Regions from separate parts of the Streptomyces sp. NPDC051218 genome, predicted to be linked through region 3. Evidence: riboswitches for the same ligand, from Rfam matches in the RefSeq annotation. Region 3 holds a riboswitch; each other region holds the start of a gene.

Region 1 (5,474 bases), on a different contig from region 3:
GGTGCGCGACCGGCGTGAGCGTCGAGTCGGCGACGATCTGCTGCGTCTCCTTGACCGTGCCCGCCCGCGTCGAACCGCCCGCTCCGTACGTCACGGAGACGAAGCTGGGGGCCACCGCCTCGACCCGGCGCAGGGCGTTCCACAGGTTCCGCTCACCCTTCGCGGTCTTCGGCGCCGAGAACTCGAAGGAGTACGTCGTCTTGCCGGTCGCGAGCATGTCGCGCACGGTCCGTGCGCGATCAGTTCTGGTGGAAGCAGTGCCTAGGGCCATACGGGCAGGTTAGCCACGGTCCACCGCCACCGGCCAATCCCCGTCCATCCTGCGGACAGCATCCCCGGAAGTTGGCCGAAGATCGCCGATCAGGCCGTACGCAGCCGCTTCGCGACGTCGGCCGCTGCGGCCCCCGGATCGTCCGCCTCCGTGATCGCCCGTACGACGACGACGCGGCGGGCGCCCGCTTCGAGTACTTCGTCGAGGTTGCCCGCGTCGATGCCGCCGATGGCGAACCACGGGCGGTCCGTGTTGAGCGAGGCGGTGTACCGGACGAGGTCGAGCCCGGGGGCGTACCGGCCCGGCTTGGTGGGGGTCGGCCAGCAGGGACCCGTGCAGAAGTAGTCCACGCCGTCCTGCGTCGCCGCGGCGGCGGCCTCGGACTCGGCATGCGTGGAGCGGCCGACGAGGACGTCGTCAGGGCCGCCGAGGATCGCGCGGGCCGCGGGCACCGGCAGGTCGCCCTGGCCCAGGTGCAGCACGTCGGCGCCGATGGCGTGCGCGATGTCCGCGCGGTCGTTCACCGCGAGGAGCTTGCCGTGCCTGCGGGCGGCGTCGGCGAAGACCTGGAGGTGTTCGAGCTCCTCGGCCGCCTCCATGCCCTTGTCCCGCAGCTGCACGATGTCGACGCCGCCGCCGAGGACGGCGTCGAGGAACTCGGGGAGGTCTCCCTGGCGCTTGCGGGCGTCCACGCAGAGGTAGAGGCGGGCGTCGGCGAGCTGCTCGCGGGCAGGCTTGGTGGCCATGAAGAGGTCCCCCCGGGTCGTCGGTGGCCTACGGGCCGTGTGTCCCGGGGGGGCACACGGCCCGTACGCAACGGTTTTCCGTGTCGGTCAGACGGCGAGCGCCTGGGCGCGACGCTTCACCTCCGTGCCGCGATTCTCGCTCAGGGCCTGCGCGGGCGTGCCGGGCAGGGTCGGGTCGGGAGTGAAGAGCCACTCCAGCATCTCTTCGTCGTTGAAGCCGTCGTCCCTCAGGAGCGTCAGGGTGCCGGTGAGGCCCTTGACGATCTTGTCGCCGTCGATGAAGGCGGCCGGCACCTGGAGCGCGCGGTTCTCACCACGGCGTACGGCGATCAGCTGGCCCTCCTTGACCAGCTGGCGCACACGCGTCACCTCGACGTCGAGCATTTCCGCGATGTCGGGGAGGTGGAGCCACTCAGGGACGAGAGCATCAGTCTTTGCGTCAATCTCGGTCACGGGGTCAAGCGTATCTCCGGCCACCGACAGCGGCCGGGCAGCGGCCCCCGGGGATGACGCAACCGCTACGGCAGCACGGCCTTCTTCAGGGGTACCGCGGGGTCCGAGGCCAGTTCGGCGGCGAGGTAGGCACCCGCCTCGATCAGCTTGCGGCCCTGCGCCAGGTCCCTGGGGCGGCCCACCGCGAGTACGGCCACCAGAACTCCCCCGCGCAGCCAGCACACGGTCCAGGCGACGCCCGAGGGGTCGCCGCGCCACACCAGCTCGTCGGCGGAGGCGTGGTGCCCGGCGTACTGGACGAAGCGGCCGAACTGCTCGGACCAGAAGTACGGGACGGGGTCGTACGCCGAAGGGGTATCGCCGATGATGTTCGCCGCCACCGTGCGCGGGCCCTGCAGGGCGTTGTCCCAGTGGTGCACGAGGAGGCGCTCGCCATACCTTCCCGAAGGGAAGGAGGAGCAGTCGCCGACCGCGTACACGTCGGGCTCCGAGGTCCGCAGGTGGTCGTCGGCGAGGACCTCCCGGTGGGCGCCCAGGGCGATGCCGGAGTCCGCGAGCCAGGCCGTGGCGGGGCGTGCGCCGATGCCGACGACCACCGCGTCCGCGGGCAGCCGGGTGCCGTCGGTCAGGAAGACGCTGCCGGGTTCGACGCGGTCCACGCGCGCGTGGGTGCGCAGTTCGGCGCCGGAGTCGGCGTACCAAGCCGTCATGGGCGCCGCGACCTCCGCGGGCAGGGCCCCGGCCAGCGGTCGGTCCGCGGCCTCGACGACGGTGACCGCGCAGCCCGCCTCACGCGCGGCGGTCGCGAACTCGGCGCCGATCCAGCCCGCGCCGACGACCACGATGCGGTGCTGTTCGGCGAGCACGGGCCGCAGCCGCTCGGCGTCGTCCAGGGTCCGCAGCAGATGGACACCGGGGACTCCGGATGCGCCGGGCAGCAGGATCGGCTCGGCGCCGGTGGCGATGACCAGGGCGTCGTACGGGACCGGGCCACGCTCGGTGTCCAGTTCGTGCTCCGCGGGGCGCAGGCCCGTGACCTCGTGGCCCAGGCTCAGCTCGATGCCGAGGGCCTCGAAGTCGATGTCGAAGGCGGAGCCCTCCGCCTTGCCGAGCAGCACGGCCTTGGACAGCGGCGGCCTGTCGTACGGCTGGTGGGGTTCCGCGCCGATCAGGGTGACCGCGCCGGTGAACCCCTGCTCGCGCAGGGCCACGGCGGTCTGCACGCCGGCCATCCCCGCGCCCGCGATGACGACCCGGCGCTCTTCCTGCCTCCGCTGCTCACTCACCCGATCACTGTAGGACGGCGGGTGGCGCGCGCCTCAGGGCGCGGCGAGGAGATCTCTGACACACCGTCACCGCCCCTGACCGCACAGCTGCCCTACTGCGCCGGGACGCCAAAGGCTAAGGTTGCCGTGCAGAGCACTCGCGGGAGCCCGGACGCACCGGGCTGAGAGGGAGGCTGGACGGCCTCCGACCGTACGAACCTGATCCGGGTCATGCCGGCGAAGGGAGGGGCTGGACACCCATGCATCCACGGACACCACTCCACACGACGAGCACGAGCACGACCGACGTCCTGGTCGTCGGGGGCGGCATCATCGGCCTGGTCACGGCCTGGCGGGCGGCGCAGCGCGGCCTGTCCACGGCGGTCGTGGACCCCGAGCCCGGCGGCGGCGCGGCGCAGGTGGCCGCGGGCATGCTGGCCGCCGTCACCGAGCTGCACTACGGGGAGCAGACGCTGCTCGCCCTGAACGTGGCATCCGCGCAGCGCTATCCCGACTTCGCCGCCGAGCTGACGGAGGCGAGCGGCCTCGATCTCGGCTACCGCGCGAGCGGCACGCTCGCCGTCGCCCTCGACTCCGACGACCGTGCCCACCTGCGGGAGCTGCACGCCCTTCAGCAGCGGTCGGGGCTCACGTCGGAGTGGCTGAGCGGGCGCGAGTGCCGCCGTCTGGAACCGATGCTCGCGCCCGGCGTCCGGGGCGGGCTGCGGGTCGACGGCGATCACCAGATCGACCCCCGCAGGCTCTCCGCGGCGCTCCTCGTGGCCTGCGAGCGGGCGGGCGTGATCTTCCACCACGCGTGGGCGGAGCGCCTTGCGGTGGTGGCCGACCGGGCCACCGGAGTCGTCCTCGCCGACGGCACCGCTCTGGAGGCCGGTGACACCGTGCTCGCCGGGGGCAGCCTCAGCGGGCGCCTCGACGGGGTCCCGGAGGGCGTACTGCCGCCCGTGCGCCCGGTGAAGGGGCAGGTGCTGCGGCTCACCGTGCCGCAGCGGTACGCGCCGTTCCTGAGCCGCACCGTGCGCGCCGTCGTGCGCGGCAGCCACGTCTACCTGGTGCCGCGCGAGAACGGCGAACTCGTCGTCGGCGCGACCAGCGAGGAGCTCGGCTGGGACACGACGGTCACGGCCGGCGGCGTGTACGAGCTGCTCCGGGACGCCCATGAGCTCGTACCGGGCATCACGGAACTGCCGCTGACGGAGACCCGCGCGGGCCTGCGCCCCGGCTCCCCCGACAACGCCCCGATGCTCGGCCCGACCGCGCTGCCCGGCCTCCAGCTGGCCACCGGGCACTACCGCAACGGCGTACTCCTGACGCCCGTGACCGGCGACGTGATGGCGCACGCCCTGACCACCGGTGAACTGCCCGACGAGGCACGGGGGTTCACTCCCCTGCGCTTCGCCGGCACCCCCCGAGCACAGCACCACATGGAGCAGCCCGCATGACTCTCCCGTCCGACACAGCCGTCACCGCCGTCTCCGTGAACGGAGAGGCGCGCGACGTGGCCACGGGCACCACGCTCGAAGCCCTCGTCGCGACCCTCACCGCGGCCCCGTCCGGCGTCGCCGCCGCGCTCAACGAAACCGTGGTCCCGCGTACGCGCTGGTCCACCACCCCGCTCACCGACGGGGACCGCGTCGAGGTCCTCACCGCCGTCCAAGGAGGCTGAACCGACATGGCAGACGACCCCTTCGTCATCGGCGGGCTCACCCTCTCCTCGCGCCTGATCATGGGTACGGGCGGTGCGCCGAGCCTGGACGTCCTGGAGCGGTCCCTGATCGCCTCCGGGACGGAGCTGACGACCGTCGCGATGCGCCGCCTCGATCCCGGTGTGCAGGGCTCGGTGCTCTCCGTCCTCGACCGGCTCGGCATCCGCGTCCTGCCGAACACGGCGGGCTGCTTCACCGCGGGAGAGGCCGTCCTGACCGCCCGGCTCGCTCGGGAGGCGCTCGGCACCGACCTGGTGAAGCTGGAGGTCATCGCGGACGAGCGCACGCTGCTTCCTGACCCGATCGAGCTCATCGACGCCGCCGAGACCCTCGTCGACGACGGCTTCACGGTCCTTCCGTACACGAACGACGACCCAGTCCTCGCCCGGAAGCTGGAGGACGTGGGCTGCGCGGCGATCATGCCGCTCGGCTCCCCCATCGGCTCCGGGCTCGGCATCCGCAACCCGCACAACTTCCAGCTGATCGTCGAGCACGCGCGCGTGCCGGTGATCCTGGACGCGGGCGCGGGAACGGCGTCCGACGCGGCGCTCGCCATGGAGCTGGGGTGCGCGGGTGTGATGCTCGCCTCGGCCGTGACGCGGGCGCAGGAGCCGGTCCTCATGGCCGAGGGCATGCGGCACGGGGTCGAGGCGGGGCGGCTCGCGTACCGGGCAGGGCGCATTCCCCGGCGGCACTTCGCCGAGGCGTCCTCGCCCGTGGCGGGTATGGCCAGGCTCGATCCGGAGCGGCCCGCGTTCTGAGCGTCGCGTGCCTGTCACAGCTCGGCTGCAGTCGGGGCCCGAGCCAACCCGGGCGGGCAACCCTGTCAGCGGTGGCTCGTAGACTCCCTGCGTGGACACGACCCTTCAGGACCCGCTCGTCGGGCAGGTGCTCGACGGCCGCTATCGCGTGGACGGGCGGATCGCGGTCGGCGGGATGGCCACGGTCTACCGGGCCGTGGACACCCGCCTCGACCGCGTGCTCGCGCTCAAGGTGATGCACCCGACGCTGG
Region 2 (5,474 bases), on a different contig from region 3:
GGACTTCGCGAAGAACGCGATGTCCTGCGGCCGGTCCGCCTTCGCGGCGGCGCCGGCCAGCGCGCGGGCGTAGCCGCGCAGGTAATGGGCGTCCTGGGCCAGGTAGTAGACGAACTTCTCCCGGTCCAGGGTGCCGTCGCCGAGGCCGGTGACGAACGGCAGCTTGTCGATGGCCGTACGTATCTCGGCCGTGGCCGTCCACAGCTCGTCGCAGAAGGTCGTGGTCATGGTGCTCAGCTCCAGTACTGGTGAAAGTGGTGGACGGGGCCGTGGCCGTGGCCGACGCGCAGGGTGTCGGCTGCCCGCAGCGCCCCGGTCAGGTAGTCCTTCGCGGCGCGGACAGCGGTCTGCCAGTCGTCGCTCCGAGGGCGGAGGGCGGCGATCGCGGCGGAGAGGGTGCAGCCGGTGCCGTGGGTGTTCCGCGTGTTCACGCGAGGTGCGGACAGCTCGGTGACGCCCGTGCCATGGGCGTCTGTGGCGTGCGTGGAGTCGACGAGGATGTCGACGGACTCGGCGTCGTGGGTGTGGTGGCCGCCCTTGAGGAGGACGCGCCTGGCGCCGGTCTTGAGGAGTGCGCGGGCCTGCTCGACGGCTTCGGTGCGGTTCGTCGCGGAGGCGGCGCCGAGGAGGTCGCCGGCCTCGGGGAGGTTCGGGGTGATGAGATCGGCGAGCGGCAGGAGCCGGTCGCGGAGCACCGTCACCGCATCGGCCTCGAGGAGGCGGTGACCGCTGGTCGAGACCATGACGGGGTCAAGGACGACGTACCGGGGGCGGTGCCGTTCCAGTGCGTCCGCGACGGCTGCGGCGATGGCGGCGTCGGCCAGCATTCCGATCTTGACGGCGTCCACCGCCACGTCGGCGAACAGCGTGTCGAGCTGCTCGGTGACGAACTCCGGGGGGACGGCGTGGATGCCGGTGACTCCCTGGGTGTTCTGTGCGGTCAGGGCGGTCAGAACTGCCGTTCCGTACGCGCCGTTTGCGGAGAACGCCTTCAGGTCGGCTTGGATCCCGGCGCCGCCGGAGGGGTCGCTGGCGGCGATGGTGAGGGCGATGGGCGGGCTGGTCACGCGGAGACCTCCGGTCGCAGGGTGTGGGCAAGGGAACGGGCCGCGGTCTCGGGGTCGGGCTGCCCGCAGACCGCGCTGACGACAGCGATCCCGGCCGCGCCACTTGCCCTGACGGCGGCGGCCTCGGACGCGCCGATCCCGCCGATGGCCACGCAGGGCAGCGGGCTCTCCCGGACGATGCGGGCCAGGCCGTCCAGACCGAGCGGGGTGTCCGCGTCCGGCTTGGTGGACTGCGGGAACACCGGACCGACACCGAGGTGGTCGACGGCATCGGGTACGTGCGTCAGCTGTTCGGGGCGGCTGACGGACAGGCCGACGTACGCGTGAGGGCCGAGCTGGCGCCGGGCGGTCGTGGGGGAGCCGTCCCGCTGCCCAAGGTGGACGCCGTCCGCGCCCAGCCAGACCGCCACGTCCAGGCGGTCATTGACGATCAAGGGGACCCCGGTGCCCGCGAGTTCAGCCTGGATCGACCGGCCGAGCGCACACAGCGTGCGGGCGTCCGCTTCCGGATCGCGCAACTGGACAGCGGTGACACCACCCTTGACGGCGGCTGCCACGGTGACGGCGACGCCGCGCTCGCCGCAGAGCCGGGTGTCGGTGACGAGGTACAGGGACAGGTCGAGTGGTGGTCGCATGGGTGCTCCTTGGGGTCTACCGGCCGCGGGAGGGCGCGGCGGCGTGGGAGACGCATCGGGAGGTGCTGGGGAAGAGGTGCTGGGGAAAGAGGTGTAGGGAAGGGGGAGGGCCCCTGACGTGCGGGAACCTTGAGTTATCCACAGGGGTGAGGGTGTGTGTCCGAGGGGGCTGGCAGACTTGGTGTTGGGGTCGCCCCCCTGGGCGGGCGGGGGCTGATCAGCGGCTGATTAGCGGCTGACCAGCCGCTGACACCCAGGCCGACCGCCCACCGCAAAACCCCGCAACATCCCCAACACCCGCGAGCTCAACGCAGGTTGAGAGCCCCGGCGAGCCGGTCCGGGCTGAGCTCGTACAGCGCGTCGATCAGCGCGACCGCGAACGTGCCGGGACCTGTCGAGCGGGTGGCGGCGCTCTCCGCGGCCACTGTGAGCAGGGCGGTCGCGGCAGTGGCGGCCAGCAGCGCGTCTCCGGTGACGGCTGTGCAGGCGGCGACCAGGGCGCCGAGCGAGCAGCCGGTTCCCGTCACCAGAGGCAGCAGCGGGTGCCCATTGCTCACCCGCACCACTCGCGTCCCGTCGGTGAGGACGTCCTCAGGACCGCTCACGGCGACCGCGCAGCCGTAGCGTCGGCTCAGCGCGGTGGCCGCGGCCAGCGCCGCTTCGGGGGTGTCCGTGCTGTCCACGCCGCGCCCGCCCGTGCCGCCGCCGTCCAGCGCCAGGATCTCGGAAGGGTTGCCGCGAACGACCGCCGGGGTTGCGCTCTCCAGGAGTTCGCGGGCCAGCTCGGTGCGCCAGGGCAGCGGGCCGACCGCCACCGGGTCGAGCACCCACGGGCGCCCGGCGCCGGCCGCTTCCTTGACCGCGACGCGCATCGCCTCCGCCGTCACGGAAGTCACCGTCCCCAGGTTGACCAGGACACCTCCGGCCACTCGGGCCAGTGCTCCGGCTTCCTCCGCGCTGTGCACCATCGCGGGGGCCGCTCCTGCCGCGAGCAGCACGTTGGCGGTGAACTGCGACGCCACGACGTTGGTCAGGCAGTGCACAAGGGGTGCGGAGGTCCGCAGGGCCGCGATCACGTCCGCTACGGCAGCACGGGAGACGGCAGGGCCGTTTTGGGCAGGTATGGAGGCACTCTCCATCGTCAACACCCTTCCTACGCCGGCATTACCCGGTCCAGGTTCATGCGGTCGGCGGAAAGGGGATCAAGTCCCGTCCGCCCTCTCAGCCCGGCTACTCCCGAGCTCCCGCGGTGGTCACTACGCAATGTACCTCCCTCGGGAACGGGAGTTCGCACTCGGGGCTCCGCACGGCACGACAGAGCGGGGGCGGGCGCTGGACTTCGGCTGTTGCGCCCACGTGACGCCGTTGCGCCCACGTGACGCCGTCGCGCCCACCTGACGCCGGCGGTCGTCGCCTACGTACACTCACTCGCGAAGTCGAGAGCGATACTCACCCGGGGCCGTACCTCGGGCACGTCTGAAGGCGCGGCTGAAGGCGTGCGGAGAGGCGTATCCGACCGCGCCGGAGATCGACTCGACCGGCTCATCGGTGTCGCGGAGCCGGACGGATGCCAGGTCGATGCGCCACTGCGTCACGTACGCGCCCGGTGTCTGTCCGAGGGCGGACCGGAAGCGCCTCGACAGCGTCGCCCGGGAAACGCGCGTCGCGGCGGCCAGGGTCTCCGTGGTCCAGGGGTGCCCCGGCTGGGCGTGGACACAGGCCAGAGCCTCGCGCACGACCGGATCACGCATCGCTCCCAGCCATGAGCCGGACTGCTCCTGCGGGTGGCGGGCCAGCCAGGCGCGTACGAACTGGACGAGCAGAAGGTCGACGATGCTGTTCACGGCGGCGGTGGTGCCGATCTGCGGCTGTGCGAGCTCCGCGGCGAGAAGTTCGACGGTCCTTCTGAGCTGCGCGTTCTCCCGGGCTGTGACGTGCATCGGCCGAGCGAGAGAGGTGAGCACCGGTGTACGCACCTCCGGGTCCTGCTCGTAGCGCAGTACGATCACTTCCGTCTGCACCGGCGCCGAGCCCAGGCGCAGGGCCCTGCCATCGCCGAAAGACCGGGCCGCCGCCGCACGGTCGCAGGAACCCAACGTCATGCCGGCGCCGCCGGCTATCCCGTGTGCGGTGCCCGGCGACACCAGGACGGCGTCTCCGGCCTGCACCGGAAGAGGTTTCTCGCCCGGGACGTGGAGCCACATGGTGCCGCGGGACACCACGTGCAGTGCCGCTCCTGGCGAGGAGTCCAGCCGCAGGCCCCAGATTCCTCCGGCCTTCAGCATGACCCCGAGCGCCCCACGCGCACCCGAAACACGCAAGACCTCCGCCAGCACATCCATGGGTCCATTCTCGTCCACCGGGCGCCTCGCCCGCCGTTGGGCGGTTCGGGGTCCTCTCCCCAGCCTCAGGCCACGTCAAGAATGACTTTTCCGTGCACCTTCCGCGCGAACAGCGCCTTGACGGCGGCGTCCACGTCCTGCCAGTCGCCTCGCAGTCCGACCGGCGCCGAAAGCCTCCCGGCGGCCATGAGGCCCAGCAGGTCCGTCAAGTCCCCGCTGGTCGGCGTCATGTCGCCGAAGGTGGCGATGCTGCGGGGTTCGCCGAAGCCGAACAAGGCCCCTGGCGGGAAGGTGGTTTCCTGCCCTGAGGAGTAACCGACCAGGTGGATGGTGCCGCCCTCAGCGAGGGAATTCCACGCCTGGGCCACCAGCGGCCCGCCGACCGTGTCCAGGACGAGGTCGAACCGGGCCCCGGTCTCGTCCAGTTCGGTCAGGACCTTGTCGGCCCCGAGTTCGCGGAGCCCGGCGGCCCGCTCCGGCGAACCGACGAGTGCCGTCACCCTGGCGCCCGCCAACGCCGCCAGTTGGACGGCGAAGTGCCCAACGCCCCCGCTGGCGCCGGTGATCAGCACATCGCGCGCCAGCAGCGAACGCTTGCGCAGCACCCGGAGTGCGGTGACTCCGGCGATCCCCAGCGCGGCGGCGTCGGCCAGGTCCACACCCTCAGGGACCGTGCCGAGCGAGGCAGGGCTGACGGCCACCCGCTCCGCCCACGCGTGCGGAGCCATTCCCACCGCGACGCGCGTACCCGCGGGCGGCCCCGAGCCGTCGGATGCGGAGCGCACCACGACGCCGGCCGCGTCGTGACCGTGCACGGCGCCGGCCGGCCACTGGCGCACGTAATTCAGCTCTCCGAAGTTGAGACCGATGTGCCGTACCTCCACCAACGCCTCACCGGCGGACGGTACGGGCTCATCGACATCGGCGAACCGTATGGGTCCGGCTTCACTGTGATCGACCACAAGGGCGCGCATAGGGGGTGTGTCTCCTTCTCGCGGGGGTGCGCCTGAACACTCGGCGCGGCGGCGGATCGAGTGCGCACATGCCGCACCACCGCCTTCTCAAAACCCTATGCAGGCCCCGGACAGCGAACAGCCCCGTGAGAATCGTTCAGTTGACGATCTGTGTCAGTGCGGGCCTCACGGGGTGTCCGGTGTCGTCAGCGATATGGCTGTGGTGCCGAGTCGAGGCACAGGTACTGGCAGGGAGCCGTCCGCGTCGGCATGCAGTGTGGTGCTCTCCCTGCCGAGGTAGTCGGCCAATTTCGCCCCGTCAGGGATGGGGAATGCCGGAGTGAGTCGGCAGGTGACAGGTTCCTCGGCGAAGGACTGCAGGCGCACCAGCAGACGTCCCGGCGCCGGCACGGTCAGACCGACGATCCGTACGCGGGGGTCGTCGAGGGTCAGTAGCGCGTAGGACGTGCCGGGGTC
Region 3 (5,474 bases):
GGTCGACCTCCCGCCACGCCCGCAGCGGCGAGGCCCCGAGCACGGCAGCCGCCTCACGCAGGCGTCCGTCCACCGCGCGCAGGACGGGAAGCATGGTGCGTACGACGAAGGGCACGCCCACCAGGGCCTGCGCGAGCGGCACCAGAATCCACGTCGAGCGCAGGTCGAGCGGCGGCTTGTCCAGCGTGATCAGGAAACCGAAGCCGACCGTCACCGCGGACACCCCGAGCGGCAGCATCAGGAGCGCGTCGAAGCCGCGCACCAGGCGGCCCGCCTTCCGGGTGAGCGCCGCGGCGGCGAGCCCGCCGATCACCAGGGCGATGGCGGTGGCGGCGAGCGCGTACTGGAGCGAGTTCCAGACCGCCTCGATCGGCGGGACGAGGAACGCCCCGCCCTCCGCCGACGTCAACTCCTTGTAGTACGTGAAGCCGTAGCCGTCGGGGCCGCTCAGCGACCGCTCGATCAGCACCCCGAGCGGCAGCAGTATCAGCACGGCGATCGTGACCATGACCCCGCCGAGCAGCGACCACTGCCCCGCGCCGCGCGGACGACGCGCGACCACGGAGGCGTCGACCAGCTTCAGCGCACTCTCCCTGCGGCGCACGGTCCACGCGTGCACGGCGAGGATCGCGCCGACCGCGGCGAACTGCACGATCGTCAGTACGGCGGCCGTCGACAGGTCGAGAAGCTGGGCGGTCTGCCGGTAGATCTCCACTTCGAGCGTCGAGTACGCGGGTCCGCCGAGGATCTGCACGACGCCGAAGGAGGTGAACGTGAAGAGGAAGACCATGAGGGAGGCCGCGGCGACCGCGGGACCGAGCGCGGGCAGCGTGACGGTCCGCCAGGCGGTCCACCGCGAGGCGCCGAGCATCCGCGCGGCCTCCTCCTGGCGCGGGTCGAGCTGCGACCAGAGCCCGCCGACGGTCCGTACGACGACGGCGTAGTTGAAGAAGACGTGCGCGAGCAGGATCGCCCACACCGTCGTGTCGAGGCGTACGCCCCACATCTCGTCGAGCAGCCCGCCCCGGCCGAGCAGCGCGAGGAAAGCGGTCCCGACGACGACGGTCGGCAGCACGAACGGCACCGCGACGACGGCCCGCAGAATCTGCTTGCCCCTGAACTCGAAGCGCGCGAAGACGTACGCGCCAGGGAGCGCGATCAGCAGGGTGAGCGCCGTCGAGGCAAGCGCCTGCCAGGTGGTGAACCACAGCACGTGCCGGACGTCGGACTGCCCGACGACCTCCGCGATCCGCCCGAACTGCCAGTCCCCGCCGACCTTCAGGCCGCGCGCGACGATCGCGGCGACCGGATAGGCGAAGAAGACGGCGAAGAACGCGACGGGCACGGCCATGAGACCGAGCCGCGTCGCGCTCCCGCGCGCGAGCCCCTTACGGGACGTGCTTACTTCAGTACGAGCGAGGTCCACGACTTGACCCACTGCTCGCGGTTGTCGGAGATCTTCTTCGGAGCCATGGTCTCCGGCTTGTCGACGCTCACGCCGTGCTCCGTGAACAGCTCCGGCAGCTTGCCGCCCTCACGGACCGGGTTCACGAACATGTTCAGCGGCATGTCCTCCTGGAACTCGGCGCTGATCAGGAAGTCGAGCAGCGCCTTGCCGCCCTTCTCGTTCCGGGCGTTGTCGAGCAGACCCGCGTACTCGACCTGCCGGAAGCAGGTGCCGGTCGCGACGCCGGTCGGCGCCTCCTTGGGCTGCGGCTTGGCGTAGAGCACCTCGACGGGCGGGGACGAGGCGTACGAGACGACGAGCGGCCGGTCGCCCTTGGCCTTCTTGCCGCCGGCGGACCCGGAGAACTCCTCGTTGTAGGCCTGCTCCCAGCCGTCGACGACCTTGACGCCGTTGTCCTTGAGCTTCTTCCAATAGCCCTGCCAGCCGTCGTCGCCGTACTGGGCGGCGGTGCCGAGCAGGAACCCGAGGCCGGGGGACGAGGTCGACGCGTTCTCGGTGACCAGCAGGTCCTTGTACGCGGGCTTGGTCAGATCCGCGAAGGACTTCGGCGGCGCGAGCTTCTTGTCGGCGAAGTACTTCTTGTCGTAGTTGACGCAGATGTCGCCGCTGTCGACGGGCGTGACCCGGTGCTTCCCCTGATCGACGCGGAACTGCGAGGCGACCTGGTCCGAGCCCTTGGCCTCGTACGACTGGAAGAGGCCGTTGTCGAGCGCACGCGACAGAAGCGTGTTGTCTACGCCGAAGAAGACGTCGCCCTGGGGGTTGTCCTTGGACAGGATCGCCTTGTTCACAGCGGCGCCCGCGTCCCCGTCCTTGAGGACGTTGACCTTGTACCCGGAGCTCTTCTCGAACGCCTTCAGCACGTCCTTGGAGACGTTGAACGAGTCATGGCTGACGAGTGTGACGCTCTTGGAGTCGGCCTTGTCGCCGCTGTCGGACGAGCTGCCGCACGCGGAGAGCGCGACGAGCCCGACGCTCACCGCGACCGCGGTGAGCGTGATCTTCTTGGTGGTACTCACTGAATTCATTCCTCCTGGAGTGACCAGGAAGAGACGCGGCCCTGCCCGCGGACCGAAGGGCCGGCGGGCAGGGCGCAACAGCTTGAGTGGTGTCCGAACTTCCTACCCGGAATGACCCGGGCAAGGTTCAGAGGGTCTGCGGCCAACCTGTCCTTGGCTGCCGCACTCTCAGCGCTGTGGCGCTCCCCTGTCGGAATATGAAGATGTGTTCCGTCCGTGCAGTTGTGCACTGCCTATGAAGTTGTGTTTCGGCCAGCCTAACGCTCTGCCGCGGCGAGCTGACCGCACGCCCCGTCGATCTCCTGGCCACGGGTGTCACGCACCGTGACAGGCACCCCATGAGCGGCGATGGCGTTCACGAAGGCCTTCTCGTCCTCCGGCCGCGACGCCGTCCACTTCGAGCCCGGCGTCGGGTTCAGCGGGATCAGGTTCACGTGCACGGGCTTGTTCTTGAGCAGCCGCCCGAGCCGGTCACCGCGCCACGCGTGGTCGTTGATGTCCCGGATCAGCGCGTACTCGATGGACAGGCGGCGCCCGGACTTTGCGGCGTACTCCCACCCTGCCTCCAGCACCTCGCGCACGTTCCAGCGCGTATTGACGGGTACGAGGGTGTCGCGGAGCTCGTCGTCGGGCGCGTGCAGCGAGATGGCGAGGCGGCACTTGAAGCCCTCGTCGGCGAACCGGTGGATGGCGGGCACGAGGCCCACGGTCGACACGGTGATGCCACGCTGCGAGAGGCCGACCCCGTCGGGCTCGGGGTCCGTCAGCCGGCGGATCGCCCCGGTCACGCGGTTGTAGTTGGCGAGCGGCTCACCCATCCCCATGAAGACGATGTTGGAGAGCCGCGCGGGCCCACCGGGAATCTCCCCGTCGCGCAGGGCCCGCATCCCGTCCACGATCTGGTGCACGATCTCGGCGGTGGACAGATTCCGGTCGAGACCGGCCTGCCCGGTCGCGCAGAACGGGCAGTTCATCCCGCACCCGGCCTGCGACGAGATACACATCGTCACGCGGTCCGGATAGCGCATGAGCACGGACTCGACGAGCGTCCCGTCGAACAACCGCCACAGTGTCTTACGGGTGGTGTCGTCGTCGCAGCTGATGTGCCGCACCACGGACATCAGCTCGGGAAGCAGCGCCTCCTGGAGCTTCCCGCGCGAACCGGCGGGAATGTCGGTCCACTGCTCCGGGTCGTGCGCGTACCGCGCGAAGTAGTGCTGCGAGAGCTGCTTGGCGCGAAACGGTTTCTCGCCGGCGGCGGCGACGGCTTCCTTGCGCTCGGCGGGCGTGAGGTCGGCGAGATGCCGCGGCGGCTTCTTGGCTCCGCGGGGCGCGACGAAGGTGAGTTCTCCGGGTACAGGCATGGTGATTCCAGTGTCGCAGACTGTGGGAGCGCCACCCGGCCACCGTGCGGCGGTGGTGCGCGGCCCAGGGGGCGGGCCCTGCCGACCCGTCGAAGTCGGTCGACAGGGCCTCTCACAGTGCGACATCATGTGGTCACACAAGGTGAGTCAGCGTGTCGAGTGACTGGCCGGCGAGGGGGACCCAGTGGAACCGTCCGACGCACCCATCGCCCTCGACCGCGATGTGTTCATGCGAAGCCTCATCCGTGAACTGGCGCGCGTCCTTGAGGACGTCGTCGGTCTCGAGGAGGCGGCGGGCTATGTCAGCCTCGTCAGTCAGACCATCGGCGACGACATCAACGGCCAGTACACCAAGGCACTGTCGGTCGACCGTCTCGACCGCGTGCAGGTGGCGCAGGTCATGGTCGACCTCAAGAAGCGGCTCGGTGGGGACTTCTTCGTCGTGGAGGAGAACGACCGGCGCATCGTGCTCGGCAACCGGGTCTGCCCGTTCGGCGAGAAGGTCCTTGGCCGGCCCTCCATGTGCATGATGACGTCGAACATCTTCGGGACCATCGCCGCCGGCAATCTCGGCTACGCCCGCGTGGAGCTGGAGAAGACCATCGCCCGCTGGGACGTGGGCTGCCGTGTCGTGGTCCACCTCCGCCCGCCTTCCGAAGCGGAACTGACCACAGGCCGTGAGTACTACGGCGATGTCCGGTGACCATCGACGACCCCCTGGCCCTCTTCCGGAAGATCACCGGGCTGCTCACGGAGCCGGTGCTGCTCGTCGCCGCCGACACGCGTGTACTGGCCGCGAACCCCTCGGCGGTCCGGATGCTTCCGGGTGTCGAGGACGCGGCGCCCCTGAGCGACATGGTCTCCGAAGCCGCCGAGGACGTCGCCCAGTACGTACGGCAGTGGATGCGCACCGGCCACCCGACCCCCGCGGGCCTCACCCTGCACGGCTACGACGGCGCACGCGTACGCTGCCGCTGCTTCGGCGCCCGAGCCCAGTGGCTGCCCACCCTCGCGGTGCACCTACGGGCCGTCCGCATCGACCCCGGCGACCGCTTCCTCACCGTCAAGGAGCGCGTCAACGCCCTTGAGCGCGAGCGCACGCTCCGCTTCCGCGCGACCGAGGACCGCCTGCGGCTCAACTCGTCCCTGACCGCCGCCCAGCAGAAGCTCGATCACCTGCACACGCTCGTCCAGGCGGTCGCCTCGTCCACCACGACCGCGGGCCTGATCCGGTCGGTGGCCGAACACGCGCCCCCGGTCCTCGGCTGCACGGAAGCCGCCCTGCACCTCACCCCTCCGTCGCCCGGCCCCGACCGCCTCCACGTCCCCGTCGGCCCCCACGCCACCCTCGTCCTCGCCACGAATAGACCGCCGCCCCCGACGGAGCACCTGGAGTCGGTGACGGCCCTGATCGGCGGCGCGCTCAGGTCCCTCTCGCTCCTGTAGCCCCTCCGGGAGCTCCGGACACGAAAAAGGGCCCGCCGCCCCATGGACAGCGAGCCCCTCACGTACAGCGGCAGGCGGGTCAGCCGGACCCCACGAAGATGACGAGCAGCAGCCAGACCACCGGCGCGGTCGGCAGCAGTGAGTCGAGGCGGTCCATGATGCCGCCGTGACCCGGCA

The links. A riboswitch is a leader RNA that binds a small molecule or an ion and turns the genes downstream of it on or off. The one in region 3 is predicted to bind thiamine pyrophosphate.
Region 1: it holds a riboswitch for thiamine pyrophosphate, as region 3 does, so the genes downstream of both, thiO (glycine oxidase ThiO) here and ACIBCK_RS32475 (thiamine ABC transporter substrate binding subunit) in region 3, are expected to answer to the same signal.
Region 2: it holds a riboswitch for thiamine pyrophosphate, as region 3 does, so the genes downstream of both, thiM (hydroxyethylthiazole kinase) here and ACIBCK_RS32475 (thiamine ABC transporter substrate binding subunit) in region 3, are expected to answer to the same signal.

The regions. Positions count from the first base shown of each region.
Region 1 covers NZ_JBITEU010000001.1:396,356-401,829, forward strand. Annotated here, with positions in the region: gene metF (methylenetetrahydrofolate reductase [NAD(P)H]) at 1-271, opposite strand, end outside; gene thiE (thiamine phosphate synthase) at 361-1,017, opposite strand; gene ACIBCK_RS01850 (Rv2175c family DNA-binding protein) at 1,105-1,470, opposite strand; gene ACIBCK_RS01855 (NAD(P)/FAD-dependent oxidoreductase) at 1,536-2,702, opposite strand; TPP riboswitch at 2,886-2,998, shown strand; gene thiO (glycine oxidase ThiO) at 2,996-4,198, shown strand; gene thiS (sulfur carrier protein ThiS) at 4,195-4,422, shown strand; gene ACIBCK_RS01870 (thiazole synthase) at 4,429-5,223, shown strand; gene pknB (Stk1 family PASTA domain-containing Ser/Thr kinase) at 5,315-5,474, shown strand, end outside.
Region 2 covers NZ_JBITEU010000014.1:59,158-64,631, forward strand. Annotated here, with positions in the region: gene tenA (thiaminase II) at 1-228, opposite strand, end outside; gene thiD (bifunctional hydroxymethylpyrimidine kinase/phosphomethylpyrimidine kinase) at 234-1,067, opposite strand; gene thiE (thiamine phosphate synthase) at 1,064-1,702, opposite strand; gene thiM (hydroxyethylthiazole kinase) at 2,008-2,841, opposite strand; TPP riboswitch at 2,835-2,960, opposite strand; gene ACIBCK_RS34800 (cupin domain-containing protein) at 3,127-4,044, opposite strand; gene ACIBCK_RS34805 (zinc-binding dehydrogenase) at 4,110-5,018, opposite strand; gene ACIBCK_RS34810 (alpha-mannosidase) at 5,184-5,474, opposite strand, start outside.
Region 3 covers NZ_JBITEU010000012.1:83,072-88,545, forward strand. Annotated here, with positions in the region: gene ACIBCK_RS32470 (ABC transporter permease) at 1-1,426, opposite strand, end outside; gene ACIBCK_RS32475 (thiamine ABC transporter substrate binding subunit) at 1,402-2,496, opposite strand; TPP riboswitch at 2,569-2,686, opposite strand; gene rlmN (23S rRNA (adenine(2503)-C(2))-methyltransferase RlmN) at 2,745-3,851, opposite strand; gene ACIBCK_RS32485 (methanogen output domain 1-containing protein) at 4,036-4,554, shown strand; gene ACIBCK_RS32490 (hypothetical protein) at 4,551-5,297, shown strand; gene ACIBCK_RS32495 (phosphatidate cytidylyltransferase) at 5,377-5,474, opposite strand, start outside.